4 regions of the Effusibacillus consociatus genome follow, and region 3 is predicted to be linked to each of the others. Evidence: riboswitches for the same ligand, from Rfam matches in the RefSeq annotation. Region 3 holds a riboswitch; each other region holds the start of a gene.

Region 1 (3,184 bases), on a different contig from region 3:
TAATATCCTGCGGGTTCACACCATACTTGTTCACCAGCAGATCATAGGAACGTTTGGCAACCTCCAGTTTACGTTCCCGTGTTACTGCCATCCCCTGCTCGTCGATAGTTCCGACAACAACCGCAGCCCCATATTTCGTGATAAGCGGAGCAACTTCCTCGAAACGTTCTTCCCCGTCTTCCAGGTTAATTGAGTTGATGATCGCTTTTCCCTGTGAATGCTTCAATCCCAGCTCAATCACTTTGGAATCGGTGGAATCGATCATCAGGGGCACTTTTACCTTTTTGACCACATAGTGCAGGAACTTCTCCATGTCCCCATACTCGTCCCGATCCGGATCCGCCAAGCAGATGTCGATCACATGAGCTCCCTTTTTCACTTGGGCTCGCGCAATTTCAGACGCGTCCTCATACAGCCCCTCTGCTATGAGAGTCCGAAACTTCTTCGATCCGATGACGTTCGTCCGTTCTCCCACCATCAGCGGACGATTGTCCGGCTCCAGGTACACGGTTTCGATCCCGGAAACTGCCGGGAGATGGCCCTCTGCAGCGTGACGCGGCTTATAGTCTTTTAATGCTTCTGCGAGTGCATGGATATGTTCCGGTGTCGTACCGCAGCAGCCCCCCGCAATATTCAACCAGCCTTGTTCTGCGAATCCGGCCATTTTTTTCGCAAGTGCTTGCGGGGATTCGTGGTAATGACCGTTCTCGTCCGGCAGTCCCGCATTCGGATAACAGCTGACCCCGCACTGAGCCAATTCTGACAGAGTACGCAAATGGTCACGCATGAACTCAGGGCCGGTTGCACAGTTCAACCCGACAGTGATCGGTTTCAAATGTTCGAGGGAAATATAGAACGATTCGATGTTCTGACCGGCCAATGTCGTACCCATTGGTTCAATGGTGCCGGATAACATCAGCGGAAGTTCCACACCGAGTTCGTCAAACGCTTTTTTAATTCCAAGGCTGCCCGCTTTCACATTGAGTGTGTCCTGTGCCGTTTCAAGCAGCAGGACGTCCACGCCGCCCTGTATCAATGCCTTCGCCTGCAGGTAATAATCTTCCGTCAGTTCCTCAAAAGTGGTTCCCCCTGTGACCGACAGCGTTTTTGTAGTGGGACCCATTGCACCCGCCACAAAACGAGGCCATTCGGGAGTAGACCATTTTCGTACTGCATCGACCGCCAGCTTCGCGGCAGCCAGGTTGATTTCATCCGCCCGGTCCTGCAGGTTATACTCTGCCAGTACCAGTCGGGTAGAGCCAAACGTATTCGTCTCAATGATGTCGGCCCCTGCTTCCAGATACTTCTCATGGATCGCTTGGATCACATCAGGACGTGTGAGGTTGAGGTACTCGTTGCAGCCCTCGTATTCTTCCCCGCCAAAATCTTCCGCAGTCAGATTTGCCTGCTGGATCATGGTCCCCATCGCCCCGTCGAGGATGAGAATTTTCTTCTTTAGTTGTTCCAAGATTGGATGTTGAATCTTGTTCGCTGACGTGCTCATGCTGGTTCCCCCTGTCTATAACAAAGCCCTCTCCAGAATGAGAGGGCTGATCGCTTCAAGTCCGCTCCTCCTATCTTCCAGAACGCTTTCTGCTGGAATTAGCACCGTGTGATCGCACCGGTTGCTGTGGTTTCATCGGGCCAGTTCCCTCCGCCACTCTGGATAGAAGTATGAAAATATTTTAATTTTTATTTAGTTTGCATGAAATAGTGAATGCTGTCAAGATGATTTATGCGGATTTATTACTCCAAAGCCATGTCCAGATCCTGCCATATATCTTCCACATCTTCGATCCCAACGGAAAATCGCACAAGCCCATCCCAAACTCCCGCTTTCTCCCGCTCTTCTTTCGGAATAATGGCGTGGGTCATGGAAGCCGGATGCTGAATCAGTGTACCGACATCCCCCAGTGAAACGGCCAGGGTACACAGTTTCACCGAATTCATGAGCTTGACGCCCGCTTCATATCCTCCCTTTAAGACAAAAGAAATCATCGCTCCCGGTCCCTTCATCTGCTTTTCCATGATCGCTTTGTCTTCAAATCCCGCCAATCCCGGAAAAAACACCTGAGCGACGGCATCGTGCTTTTCCAAACGCTCCGCCAAGACTTGTGCATTGAGTTGGGCACGATCCATCCGAATGTGCAATGTGCGCATCCCTTGAGAAAGAAGCCATGCATCCATCGGAGACATGACGGCCCCCATATTTTTCTGCACTTCTTTCCGCATCGGATCAATAATATCCTTTCTGGCCACCACCAGGCCGCCAATCAGATATCCATGACCGGACAGGTATTTGGTTGCGCTGTGCACCACAATATCAATTCCATGCAAAATCGGATTTTGCAAGTACGGGGACAGAAACGTGTTATCGACAACGGTCAGGATCCGTTTTTGCTTGGCCAAATCCGCCACACTGCTCAAATCAACCAGGGACAGAGTGGGATTTGAAGGCGTTTCGAAGTAAATCACTCTTGTTCGTTCTGTGATGTGGGGCTCCAGATCTTCTGCTGTTTTGAATGGGACAAACGTTACGTCGATTCCAAACTTTTTTACCGTTGTAGTAAGAAACGCATGAGTTGCCCCGTATAATGCAGTGTGGGCAATTACGTGATCTCCTGCCTGCAGAATCCCAAGGAGACAGCCTGTAATGGCCGCCATTCCTGATGAAAAAGCGAGACAACCTTCACCGAATTCAAGTTCCGCCACTTTCTCTTCCAACTCACGAACGGTCGGGTTTCCCAGACGTGTATACATGAACCCGGGGTCTTCCCCCGCAAAACGTTGGGCTCCCACTTCCGCATTTTCAAATACAAAAGTCGAAGTCATATAGATAGGTGGAATATGGGATCCATAGCCGGGATCTTTCTTGACTTTGACAAGTTTGGATGCATACTTCATTCAGTCGCTGCCCCCTTTTGTTCTCCCCTTTTGCCTTTCCCTATATTCTATCCTTCCCATTTATCCCTGGTACAAAGAATTAACCGCACGCCGGATTTGGCCCAAGCCCTGTTCCAAAATCAGACGGGGGCAAGCGATATTCATCCGCATAAACCCTTCACCGCCGAGTCCAAAACCGCGTCCTTCATTCATCGCCACTTTTGCTTTTTCAAGCATAAAACGAGGCAGTTCTTTCAAGGTTCGGCCACATGGGGAGATCGTCGCTCACACCAAAACGTTT
Region 2 (3,184 bases), on a different contig from region 3:
ACATATTGTCGAGTCGATGCGGGAAGCGGTTCTTGATCCGCTCACTCATCGCTATTCTCCGTTCTCGGGCCTCCCGGAACTGAAGGAAGCAATCGCAGACTGGTATAAGGCGGAGTATAATGTGGATCTGGATCCGGCTTCGGAAGTGGCCATTCTGTTCGGAGGAAAAGTCGGACTGGTCGAAATCAGCCAATGTCTCTTAAATAAAGGCGATGTGTGCCTGGTGCCCGACCCGGGATATCCCGACTACTGGTCGGGTGTTGCCATGAGCGGGGCCGAAATGGTGATGATGCCGCTTTTGCGGGAAAACGGGTTTCTGCCGGATTATTCTTTGTTGTCCCAGGAAACGCTGCAGCGGGCAAAGCTGATGTTCCTAAATTACCCGAACAACCCGACTGCCGCTACGGCAAGCGAATCATTTTTCCGGGATACGGTCGAATTTGCTGCAAAAAACGGGATTGTGGCAGCGCATGATTTTGCATATGGTGCGATCGGTTTTGACGGACAAAAGCCGGTATCATTCCTGCAAGTGCCCGGTGCCAAAGAGGTCGGGGTAGAGTTCTATACCATGTCCAAAACCTATAATATGGCGGGCTGGCGGGTTGGATTCGCGCTCGGAAACAAAGATGTGATATCATTGATTAATTTAATTCAAGACCATTATTATGTAAGCCTCTTCCCGGCGATCCAGCGGGCGTCGATCACCGCCTTGAGATCTTCGCAGGATTGCGTTAGACAACTTGTGTCGACCTATGAAAGCCGCCGCGATGTGTTTGTGGGAGGCTTACGGCAACTTGGCTGGGATTGCCCGGCGCCAAAGGGCTCCTTCTTCACATGGGTACCGATTCCGAACGGCATGGGGGCTGTTGAATTCGCAGACTATGTACTGGATCAAGCCCATGTTGTAATGGCTCCCGGAATTGGATTTGGAAAAAGCGGAGAAGGGTACGTGCGAGTTGGTCTTTTAGCACCGGAAGAACGATTGCGGGAAGCGGTCGAACGGCTGAAACAAATAAAAGTCTATTGACATCTTGAATTACCTGTCGTATGATTTCTCTAGTTTAAAATTAACTGAAATTTTCACAACAAATGTGACTCTTATCCAGAGCAGGCTGAGGGACTGGCCCGATGATGCCCGGCAACCGGATACATCCGTGATGGAACGCTTTCCTGTTCTATTCGCAACTTGATGTATCAATGGTGCTAACTCCTGCAGAATCATGGATTCTGAGAGATGAGAGGCGAGGAATTGTTCTCGAGTACGCCTCTTTTTCTTAAAGGAAAAGAGGCGTTTGTGTTTTAAAGGGGGTAGCAATTTTGAGTAACCTGCAACTAGAAGATTATATTGTTGCCACGTATCTGGTTCATGGACGCGGGGGCGATTTTCATAAAAAAGCCCAAGGTATAGCAGTGGGACTGACGGTTGGCTCCTGGACCGATTTGCCCGCAGAACGGCAGGAGCGGATGAAGAAGCACCTGGGGCATGTAGTTTCAGTACAAGAATTGGGTTCCGATGAACAGGGGACTGTCAAAGCGCTGCTTAAAATTGCCTATCCGACAATCAATTTCACACCGGATCTTCCTGCGGTTCTTACTTCCGTTTTCGGAAAGCTGTCGATGGACGGGGCGATCAAATTAATCGATTTGGATTTTCCGGCAGAGTTCACGAAGAACTTCCCGGGGCCGAAGTTTGGCATTGAAGGGGTTCGGAATCGGTTGGGAGTACAGAACCGTCCGCTCCTGATGTCGATTTTCAAATCGTGCATCGGATACGACACGGACACATTGGCCGAACTGTTTTACCAGCAGGCACTGGGCGGAGTCGATCTGGTGAAGGATGATGAAATTTTCTTTGATGATACGTATGCTCCGTTTGAAAAGCGGATTGAAGCGTGCTTGAAAGCGGCTGATCGTGCCTCGGCAGAAACAGGAAAAAAGGTGCTCTATGCGGCGAACCTGACGGCACCGGTAACGGAAATTGTCGATAAGGCGAAGCGGGCGGTTCAAGCGGGCGCAAATGCTCTCCTGTTGAACGTTCTGGCATACGGTTACGATGTCCTGCACCGACTGGCGGCAGATCCGGAAGTAAATGTTCCGATCATGGCCCATCCGGCGTTGGCGGGAGCTCTCTATCCGTCTCCTCAATATGGGATCAGTGCACCGGTTGTATTGGGAAAATTGATGCGGCTTGCCGGTGCCGATTTGGTCCTGTATCCGTCCCCGTATGGATCGGTAGCCATGGAACGTGCGGAAACTCTTGCGATCGCAGAGGAACTCAGAAAGCCGAAGGAAGTACTCAAACCGGCGTTCCCGGTTCCGTCTGCCGGTATTCATCCGGGATTGGTTCCACAACTTTACAATGATCTGGGGAATGACCAGGTGATCAATGCGGGCGGCGGCATTCATGGCCATCCGGGAGGATCTGCTGCTGGCGGTCGGGCTTTTGTCGCGGCGATCGATGCGGTGATTCAGGGACGAACTCTCGAGGATGCAGCCAAAGACAGTGCAGAATTGGCGAAAGCACTTGAACTTTGGGGAGGCAAATGATCGTGGCGAAGCCGATTGTGATTTTCTGCGATTTTGACGGGACCATTACCGAGCGCGACATGATCATGACTCTGATGGAGAAGTTTGCACCTGAAGGATGGGAAACGATTAAGGATGACATTCTGTCGCAGCGAATTCCTGTGCAGGAAGGAGTCGGGAAACTGTTCTCTCTGATTCCGTCGGCCAAGCGCGAAGAGCTTGTGAAGTATGCGGAAGACGCAGTCAAAATTCGCGCAGGCTTTTCCGAATTTGTAACTTATTGCAGGGAGAATGGGATTCAGTTTCTTGTTACGAGCGGGGGAATCGACTTTTTTGTCGGGCCGATCCTGGCTCCTTATGGGGACATCAACAAGATTTACTGCAACGGTTCTGACTTCTCAGGCGAGACGATCCGAATTCTATGGCCGCATGGTTGTGATGAGCGATGCGACGGGGGCTGTGGAATGTGCAAGCCGTCGATTCTCAGGCACTATCCGGCGGATCAATATACAAGAGTTGTAATCGGTGACAGCATCACCGATCTCAAAGCATCGCGACTGGCCGACGTGGTGTTGGCAAGATCCCTGCTGCTTGAGAAATGCAGGGAAGAAGGGCTGCCGCACGAAGCGTTTCAAGATTTTTATGATGTGATGGATTC
Region 3 (3,184 bases):
GTCGCCCGACGTGTAGCGGATACTGTGGATCAAGGGAATTCCTGCGTTGTGGTCGTATCTGCAATGGGGGACACGACTGATGATTTGATCGATCTTGCATGCAAGGTGTCCTCGAAACGGCCTGCCCGTGAAATGGATATGCTTTTGACAACAGGAGAACAGATTTCCATCGCATTGTTGGCGATGGCTTTGCAGGACCTTGGAAAAGACAGTGTATCGTTTACCGGATGGCAAGCCGGAATTCGTACGGAAGCGGTGCACAGCAAAGCGAGAATTACCGACATGGATCCGTCAAGAATTTTCGCCGAGTTGGAAGAAGGGAAAATTGTCGTGGTTGCCGGCTTCCAGGGGGTTTCTGAAGACGGAGACATTACGACACTTGGTCGCGGTGGTTCGGATACAACCGCAGTCGCGTTAGCAGCTGCTCTGAAAGCGGACTTATGCGAGATTTACACCGATGTAGAGGGTGTGTACTCAACCGATCCGCGCGTTGTAAAGTTTGCTCGCAAGATTCCTGAAATCTCGTATGACGAGATGCTGGAGTTGGCCAACCTGGGGGCGGCAGTACTTCATCCGCGTGCAGTTGAATATGCGAAACAATACAACGTACCGTTAATGGTTCGTTCCAGTTTTAAATCAAATCCGGGAACACTCGTGAAAGAGGAGGCACTTATGGAAAAAGGGATTATTGTACGAGGTATCGCACATGATTTGAACGTGGCCAAGGTAGCGCTTGTTGGCGTGCCAAACCGAAATGACAACCTGCAGGCTGTGTTCCAGACGCTTGCGAAAGAAAATATTAACGTCGATATTATCGTACAAAGCGTTGTCCATAATGATCGCAGCGACATTTCGTTTACCGTGGCGAAGGACGATTTGCACCGTACAATTGAAGTTCTGACCCAACTGAAAACTCGTCTTGGCGCCAATGAAATCGTTTGTGAGGAAGAACTGGCGAAAGTGTCGATTGTAGGAGCGGGAATGATCAGCAATCCGGGCGTGGCTGCTCAGATGTTCCAGGTTCTCTCGGAGAACGGAATGTTCATTAAGATGGTGAGCACGTCCGAAATCAAAGTGTCCTGTGTTATCGACGCTTCCGATGTTCATAAAGCGGTTCGGGTACTGCATACCGCGTTCGGTCTTGATGCCGTAGAGGCGGCTGCTGTGGCAAAATAACAGTCGGTCAAATATTCTTGACGATTGATTATCCCCGTGATAAACTCTTTTCAACGATTCAAGTGAATAGTGCGTGATGAAACTCTTATCCAGAGTGGCGGAGGGACTGGCCCGATGAAGCCCGGCAACCGGAATCCTGCACCTTTTTTCAGGTGGGATTCTTGGTGCCAATTCCTGCAGAATCATTTGATTCTGATAGATAAGAGGCGGCGATCGATTTATGTGACCCCCTCTTAGTTGAGTGGGGTCTTTCGTTTTTTCTCCGACGATTGCCGTCTTTTGAATGGGAGTCAATCCTGGCGTCACTTTTCCATAGGTGAGGTGTGAGCGAGCGCATGGCGGTACGAATTGAAGACGTGGTACGAAAAGAATATAAGCTGCCCGATCTGGTACTTCAGAGTGGGCGGGAATTAACAGATGCAACGCTTGTCTACGAGACATTCGGCACGTTGAATTCTGCCAAAGACAATGCGATTTTGGTCTGCCATGCATTGACCGGAGATTCCCATGCGGGGTCTACGGCAGGCTACCCCGGTTGGTGGGACGGACTTATCGGACCGGGAAAAGCGCTTGATACCAATCGCTATTTTGTTATTTGTGCAAATGTGCTGGGCGGGTGTTCCGGCTCGACTGGCCCGGGATCGATCAATCCGCTTGATGGCCGTCCCTATGGCATGCGTTTCCCGATAGTCACCATTCGCGATATGGTGCAAGCGCAATATCATTTGGTCAAAAGCCTGGAAATCGACCGTCTGTATGCTGTCATTGGGGGATCCATGGGAGGAATGCAGGTTTTCGAATGGGCGGTAACCTACCCGGAAATGATGGAAACGTATATTCCGATCGCCACGTGCGGCCGATTTTCTGCAATGGGAATCTCCTTTAACAATGTCGCGCGACAGGCAATTTATAATGACCCGGCTTGGTGCAACGGGAATTATTACGGAAGAACATTTCCGCAAAAAGGTCTCAATCTTGCCCGGCGGCTCGGAATGATTACGTATCGAAGCTTTGAGTTGTACGAGGAGCGGTTCGGACACTCCATGGTTCCAATCGACGATCCGTTTGTTATGGAATCCGAGTTTCAGGTGGAAAAGTACTTAAACTACCAAGGTGATAAATTGGTTCAAAGATTCGATGCCAATTCGTACCTTTATCTGCTGAAATCGATGGATTTGCACGATGTATCGCGCGGACGCGGAAGCTATTCACATGTGTTGGACCGAATTAACGCCCGCGGGTTGATGATTGGAATTGATTCCGACTTTTTATTCCCTGCCGGTGAACTTCTGGACACTGCCGAATTGCTGCGGGCAAAGGGAAAAGAAGTCGTCTACCGTGAGATGAAGACCATTCACGGGCATGATGCGTTTTTGATCGAGTTTGAAATCATGAACGAATGGGTAGGGGAGTTTTTGGAAAACGGAGGGAAAACAAAATGAACAGACAACAGAGAACGGTGCGGGTGGGCCTCCTGGGTTTGGGAACCGTAGGATCGGGAGTTTTGAAAGCGTTAAGCCAAAACGGGGAATCGATTGCGGAGCGAACGGGCTGCAGGATTGAGATCCCGTATATTTTGGTGCGAAATCCAGAGAAAAAACGAAATGTGGAAGTGGCCCGGGAACAGATCATCACGGATCCGGATCTGATTCTTACCTCTCCGGATATTCCAATCATTATTGAAGTGATGGGAGGACTGGAACCTGCCCGTACCATTATTTTAAAGTCTTTGCGGTCGGGAAAGCATGTAATCACCGCGAATAAGGAACTGCTTGCAAAGCACGGGGCAGAGCTGCTGCAAACGGCGGAAGAAGCGGGAGTTCAACTTTTGTTTGAAGCGAGTGTGGCGGGAGGAATCCCTGTGATTCGCTTTCTCCAAGGATATTTAACCGCCAATCGTGTCCAGGAAGTATCCGGGATTCTCAACGGAACGACAAACTATATTCTCACGAAAATGGAACAAACGGGGCAATCTTTTGGTGAAGTCTTGGTGCAGGCGCAGGAACTT
Region 4 (3,184 bases), on a different contig from region 3:
GAGGACATTCTGTCCCTGCTCCTGGAATACGAAGTTGATACTTCCAAGCTTTCGTATCGTTTAGAATTCATGCAGGTATCCTGCGGTACACACGGCGTTCCGACAGCAACCGTTGGGTTAATCGATGACGAACAAGGTCTGCTGCAGGAAGCGGCTGTTGGAAACGGGGCGTTCGATGCGATCTCCCGTGCAATTGATCGGATTACCGGGGAACAGGTGGAACTGCTCCATTACCAGATCGACTCGGTAACTGGGGGACAGGACGCTCTCGCGGAAGTGAGAATTCAAATTCGGCAAGGTGAGATTGTCAGCAATGGGCGAGCCACTTCTACGGACACGCTGGAAGCGGGTGCCCGGGCCTATCTGGATGCTGTTAACCGATTAATTATGAAACGCATGGATACTTTCGGCAAAGATTATCGACGGATGAAAGAGAAGGCTGATCTCCACGCCTAAGAAGATTTTTGCTACCAAAGTCCTATCTGCATCCCAAGCGCTTTCCCCTTCTGCGGAAAGTGCTTGTTTGTTTTTTAAAGGGACCCCTTGTCCAATCAAAGAAATTAAAAATAGGACTGAAGTACCTAGAGTCGTCGAACCTCTCTGTTATAAATTATTAACACCATTTACAGGTGCAATTGAAGAATTTGGTATTGGGGTTTCGGGGGAATACGGGGAGGACACGAGTATGCAGCAGAGGGAATTTTATCGTCTGAATATCACCGCTTTTTGTTCGCTTCGTTTGCGTAAATTGGGGGCGAAGCAGCTGCCTTTCGGGGATGAGTTCGAGGTGGAAATTCAAAATATTTCGGGTGGCGGGCTTTGCTTCCTGACGGATCGCGATTTGCCCATCAGCGAAGTTTTGGTATGGCAATTTCAGATTGATATTCCGAATCATGAAATCAACGTTTACGGTCAACTAGTTTGGAAACAAGCAGAAACGGAAGAGATGTTTCTGTATGGAGTAAAATTCCTTTTCTTCAAAGAAGATGAGCAAAGGAATCTGATCTCAAAAATTAATACTCTCCAAATACGTCGTAAGCAAGCGGAAAAGTACGCAGCATGGTAATCGAAATATTTTCCTGAAAAATCCTGCAAATTAATTTTTAATAATTGCGGGATTTTTGATTTTTTTGTTTCATTTTTTTGTATTGACTTTATCTTTCTGGGTACGATATACTCGTTCTTGTATTTTTAAAATGATAAATTGAATACAAATGATTTGGAAATTCTTCTTATCAAGAGAGGCGGAGGGACAGGCCCAATGAAGCCCGGCAACCGGCTCATCCTAATGATGGGTGTCGCGGTGCCAATTCCTACAAGATCGTTTGATCTTGACAGATGAGGAGGGGCGCTGGATACAACAACCCTTTTTCATTCTGTGAAAAGGGTTTTTTTATTGAACGGAGGTGAAACGGATGATTCTGCTGCAAAATCTTTATAAAGATTATCAGGTGAATGGGAAACTGGTTCCTGCTTTGCGCGGAATCGATCTTTCGATAGAAAAGGGAGAAATTTTCGGTGTGATCGGCCATTCCGGGGCGGGAAAGAGTACACTGATTCGCTGTATCAATCTGTTGGAGCGTCCGACTTCCGGGAGCGTAGTCGTGGATGGTGTGGATCTGACGGCTTTGGAAGATCGGAAGCTGCAGGAACAGCGCCGACAAATCGGCATGATTTTTCAACATTTTAACCTGCTTTCATCTGCCACTGTCGCGGAGAATGTGGCGTTCCCGTTGAAACTTGCCAAACGGCCCAAGGCGGAGATCGAGCGCAAGGTATCGGAGCTGCTGTCTCTGGTCGGTTTGGAAGGACATCGGAACAAATATCCGGCTCAATTGTCCGGAGGGCAAAAACAGCGTGTCGGAATTGCGAGAGCATTGGCAAACGATCCTAAGGTGCTGCTGTGTGATGAAGCGACATCTGCGCTTGATCCGCAAATAACCAACTCGATTCTTGCCTTGCTGCGAGATATTAACAGGAAACTCGGCATCACTATTGTATTGATCACACACGAAATGCATGTGATCCGTTCGATTTGTGACGGGGTCGGAGTGATTGACGGAGGGAGAATTGTTGAGTCAGGAAAGGTCGTCGATGTATTTTTGAAACCTCAGCACCCGACAACGCGGGAATTTGTCGAGCAAGTGGCTGACTCGGTGGAACTGAGAGAAACGGTGGCACACGAAAAATCTTCCGGTGACCGAATCATTGTCCGCATCACTTTCCTGGGCGAGCAGACTTACCGGCCGATTTTATTCCAAACCATGATGGAAACCGGTACTTCGTTCAATATCCTGCAAGGTACGATTTCCCGGATGAAAGATACACCCTACGGTCAACTGGTCGTGGAATTGGATGGCGACGCCCAACAAGTCAATTCGACCATTGAAGCATTGCGCCTGCGTGGGCTTGATGTGGAGGTGATCTAGTTGGAATTGACATTCGAAAATTTGGATTGGGCAGAGATTGGACAGGCAACCATCGATACGTTGATTATGCTGGGGCTCTCGGGATTCTTTACCGTTTTGATCGGGTTGCCGCTGGGAGTGTTCTTATTTTTAACTTCACGAGGACAGCTGCTTGAAAATCGGGTATTCTATTCAGTTACATCTTTTGTTGTAAATATCCTGCGATCGGTGCCGTTTATTATCCTGATGATCCTGCTAATCCCGTTCACCAAGCTGGTTGTAGGGACTTCAATCGGCGTGGAGGGTTCCATTCCGCCGCTTGTGATTGGCGCGGCCCCGTTTTTTGCCCGGTTGGTGGAAACTTCCCTGCGTGAAGTGGATCGCGGAGTCATTGAAGCGGCCCAATCAATGGGAGCCTCAAACTGGCACATTATTTGGAAAGTGCTGCTGCCTGAATCCCGCCCGGGCCTTATCGCGGGAATCACGATCACTACGGTGGCACTTGTCTCCTACACAGCCATGTCAGGGGTAATTGGTGGCGGAGGACTGGGAGATTTGGCCATTCGTTACGGATATCAACGCTTCCAGACAGATGTCATGATTGTCACGGTTCTGATCCTGCTTGTGTTGGTTCAGATCCTCCAAACATTCGGAGACAGATTGGTTCTTCGCTTCAGCAGAAAATAATCGCAGGCAAGGTCGCAAAACGATCTTTCCATAGAGAAAAAATGAATCGCAAAAATTGAAAGGGGAAACTGGAAATGAAAAAATGGCTT

What was found. A riboswitch is a leader RNA that binds a small molecule or an ion and turns the genes downstream of it on or off. The one in region 3 is predicted to bind S-adenosylmethionine.
Region 1: it holds a riboswitch for S-adenosylmethionine, as region 3 does, so the genes downstream of both, metH (methionine synthase) here and metX (homoserine O-acetyltransferase MetX) in region 3, are expected to answer to the same signal.
Region 2: it holds a riboswitch for S-adenosylmethionine, as region 3 does, so the genes downstream of both, ACFO8Q_RS12295 (2,3-diketo-5-methylthiopentyl-1-phosphate enolase) here and metX (homoserine O-acetyltransferase MetX) in region 3, are expected to answer to the same signal.
Region 4: it holds a riboswitch for S-adenosylmethionine, as region 3 does, so the genes downstream of both, ACFO8Q_RS20200 (methionine ABC transporter ATP-binding protein) here and metX (homoserine O-acetyltransferase MetX) in region 3, are expected to answer to the same signal.

Annotation. Positions count from the first base shown of each region.
Region 1 is NZ_JBHSHC010000044.1:51,880-55,063, forward strand. It holds gene metH (methionine synthase) at 1-1,504, opposite strand, end outside; SAM riboswitch class I at 1,572-1,673, opposite strand; gene ACFO8Q_RS06750 (trans-sulfuration enzyme family protein) at 1,747-2,904, opposite strand; gene ACFO8Q_RS06755 (hypothetical protein) at 2,965-3,141, opposite strand.
Region 2 is NZ_JBHSHC010000096.1:159,956-163,139, forward strand. It holds gene ACFO8Q_RS12290 (pyridoxal phosphate-dependent aminotransferase) at 1-1,027, shown strand, start outside; SAM riboswitch class I at 1,096-1,241, shown strand; gene ACFO8Q_RS12295 (2,3-diketo-5-methylthiopentyl-1-phosphate enolase) at 1,318-2,547, shown strand; gene ACFO8Q_RS12300 (2-hydroxy-3-keto-5-methylthiopentenyl-1-phosphate phosphatase) at 2,550-3,184, shown strand, end outside.
Region 3 is NZ_JBHSHC010000065.1:2,904-6,087, forward strand. It holds gene ACFO8Q_RS08970 (aspartate kinase) at 1-1,176, shown strand, start outside; SAM riboswitch class I at 1,259-1,382, shown strand; gene metX (homoserine O-acetyltransferase MetX) at 1,512-2,618, shown strand; gene ACFO8Q_RS08980 (homoserine dehydrogenase) at 2,615-3,184, shown strand, end outside.
Region 4 is NZ_JBHSHC010000142.1:15,927-19,110, forward strand. It holds gene ACFO8Q_RS20190 (2-isopropylmalate synthase) at 1-456, shown strand, start outside; gene ACFO8Q_RS20195 (PilZ domain-containing protein) at 686-1,066, shown strand; SAM riboswitch class I at 1,230-1,345, shown strand; gene ACFO8Q_RS20200 (methionine ABC transporter ATP-binding protein) at 1,416-2,429, shown strand; gene ACFO8Q_RS20205 (methionine ABC transporter permease) at 2,430-3,095, shown strand; gene ACFO8Q_RS20210 (MetQ/NlpA family ABC transporter substrate-binding protein) at 3,170-3,184, shown strand, end outside.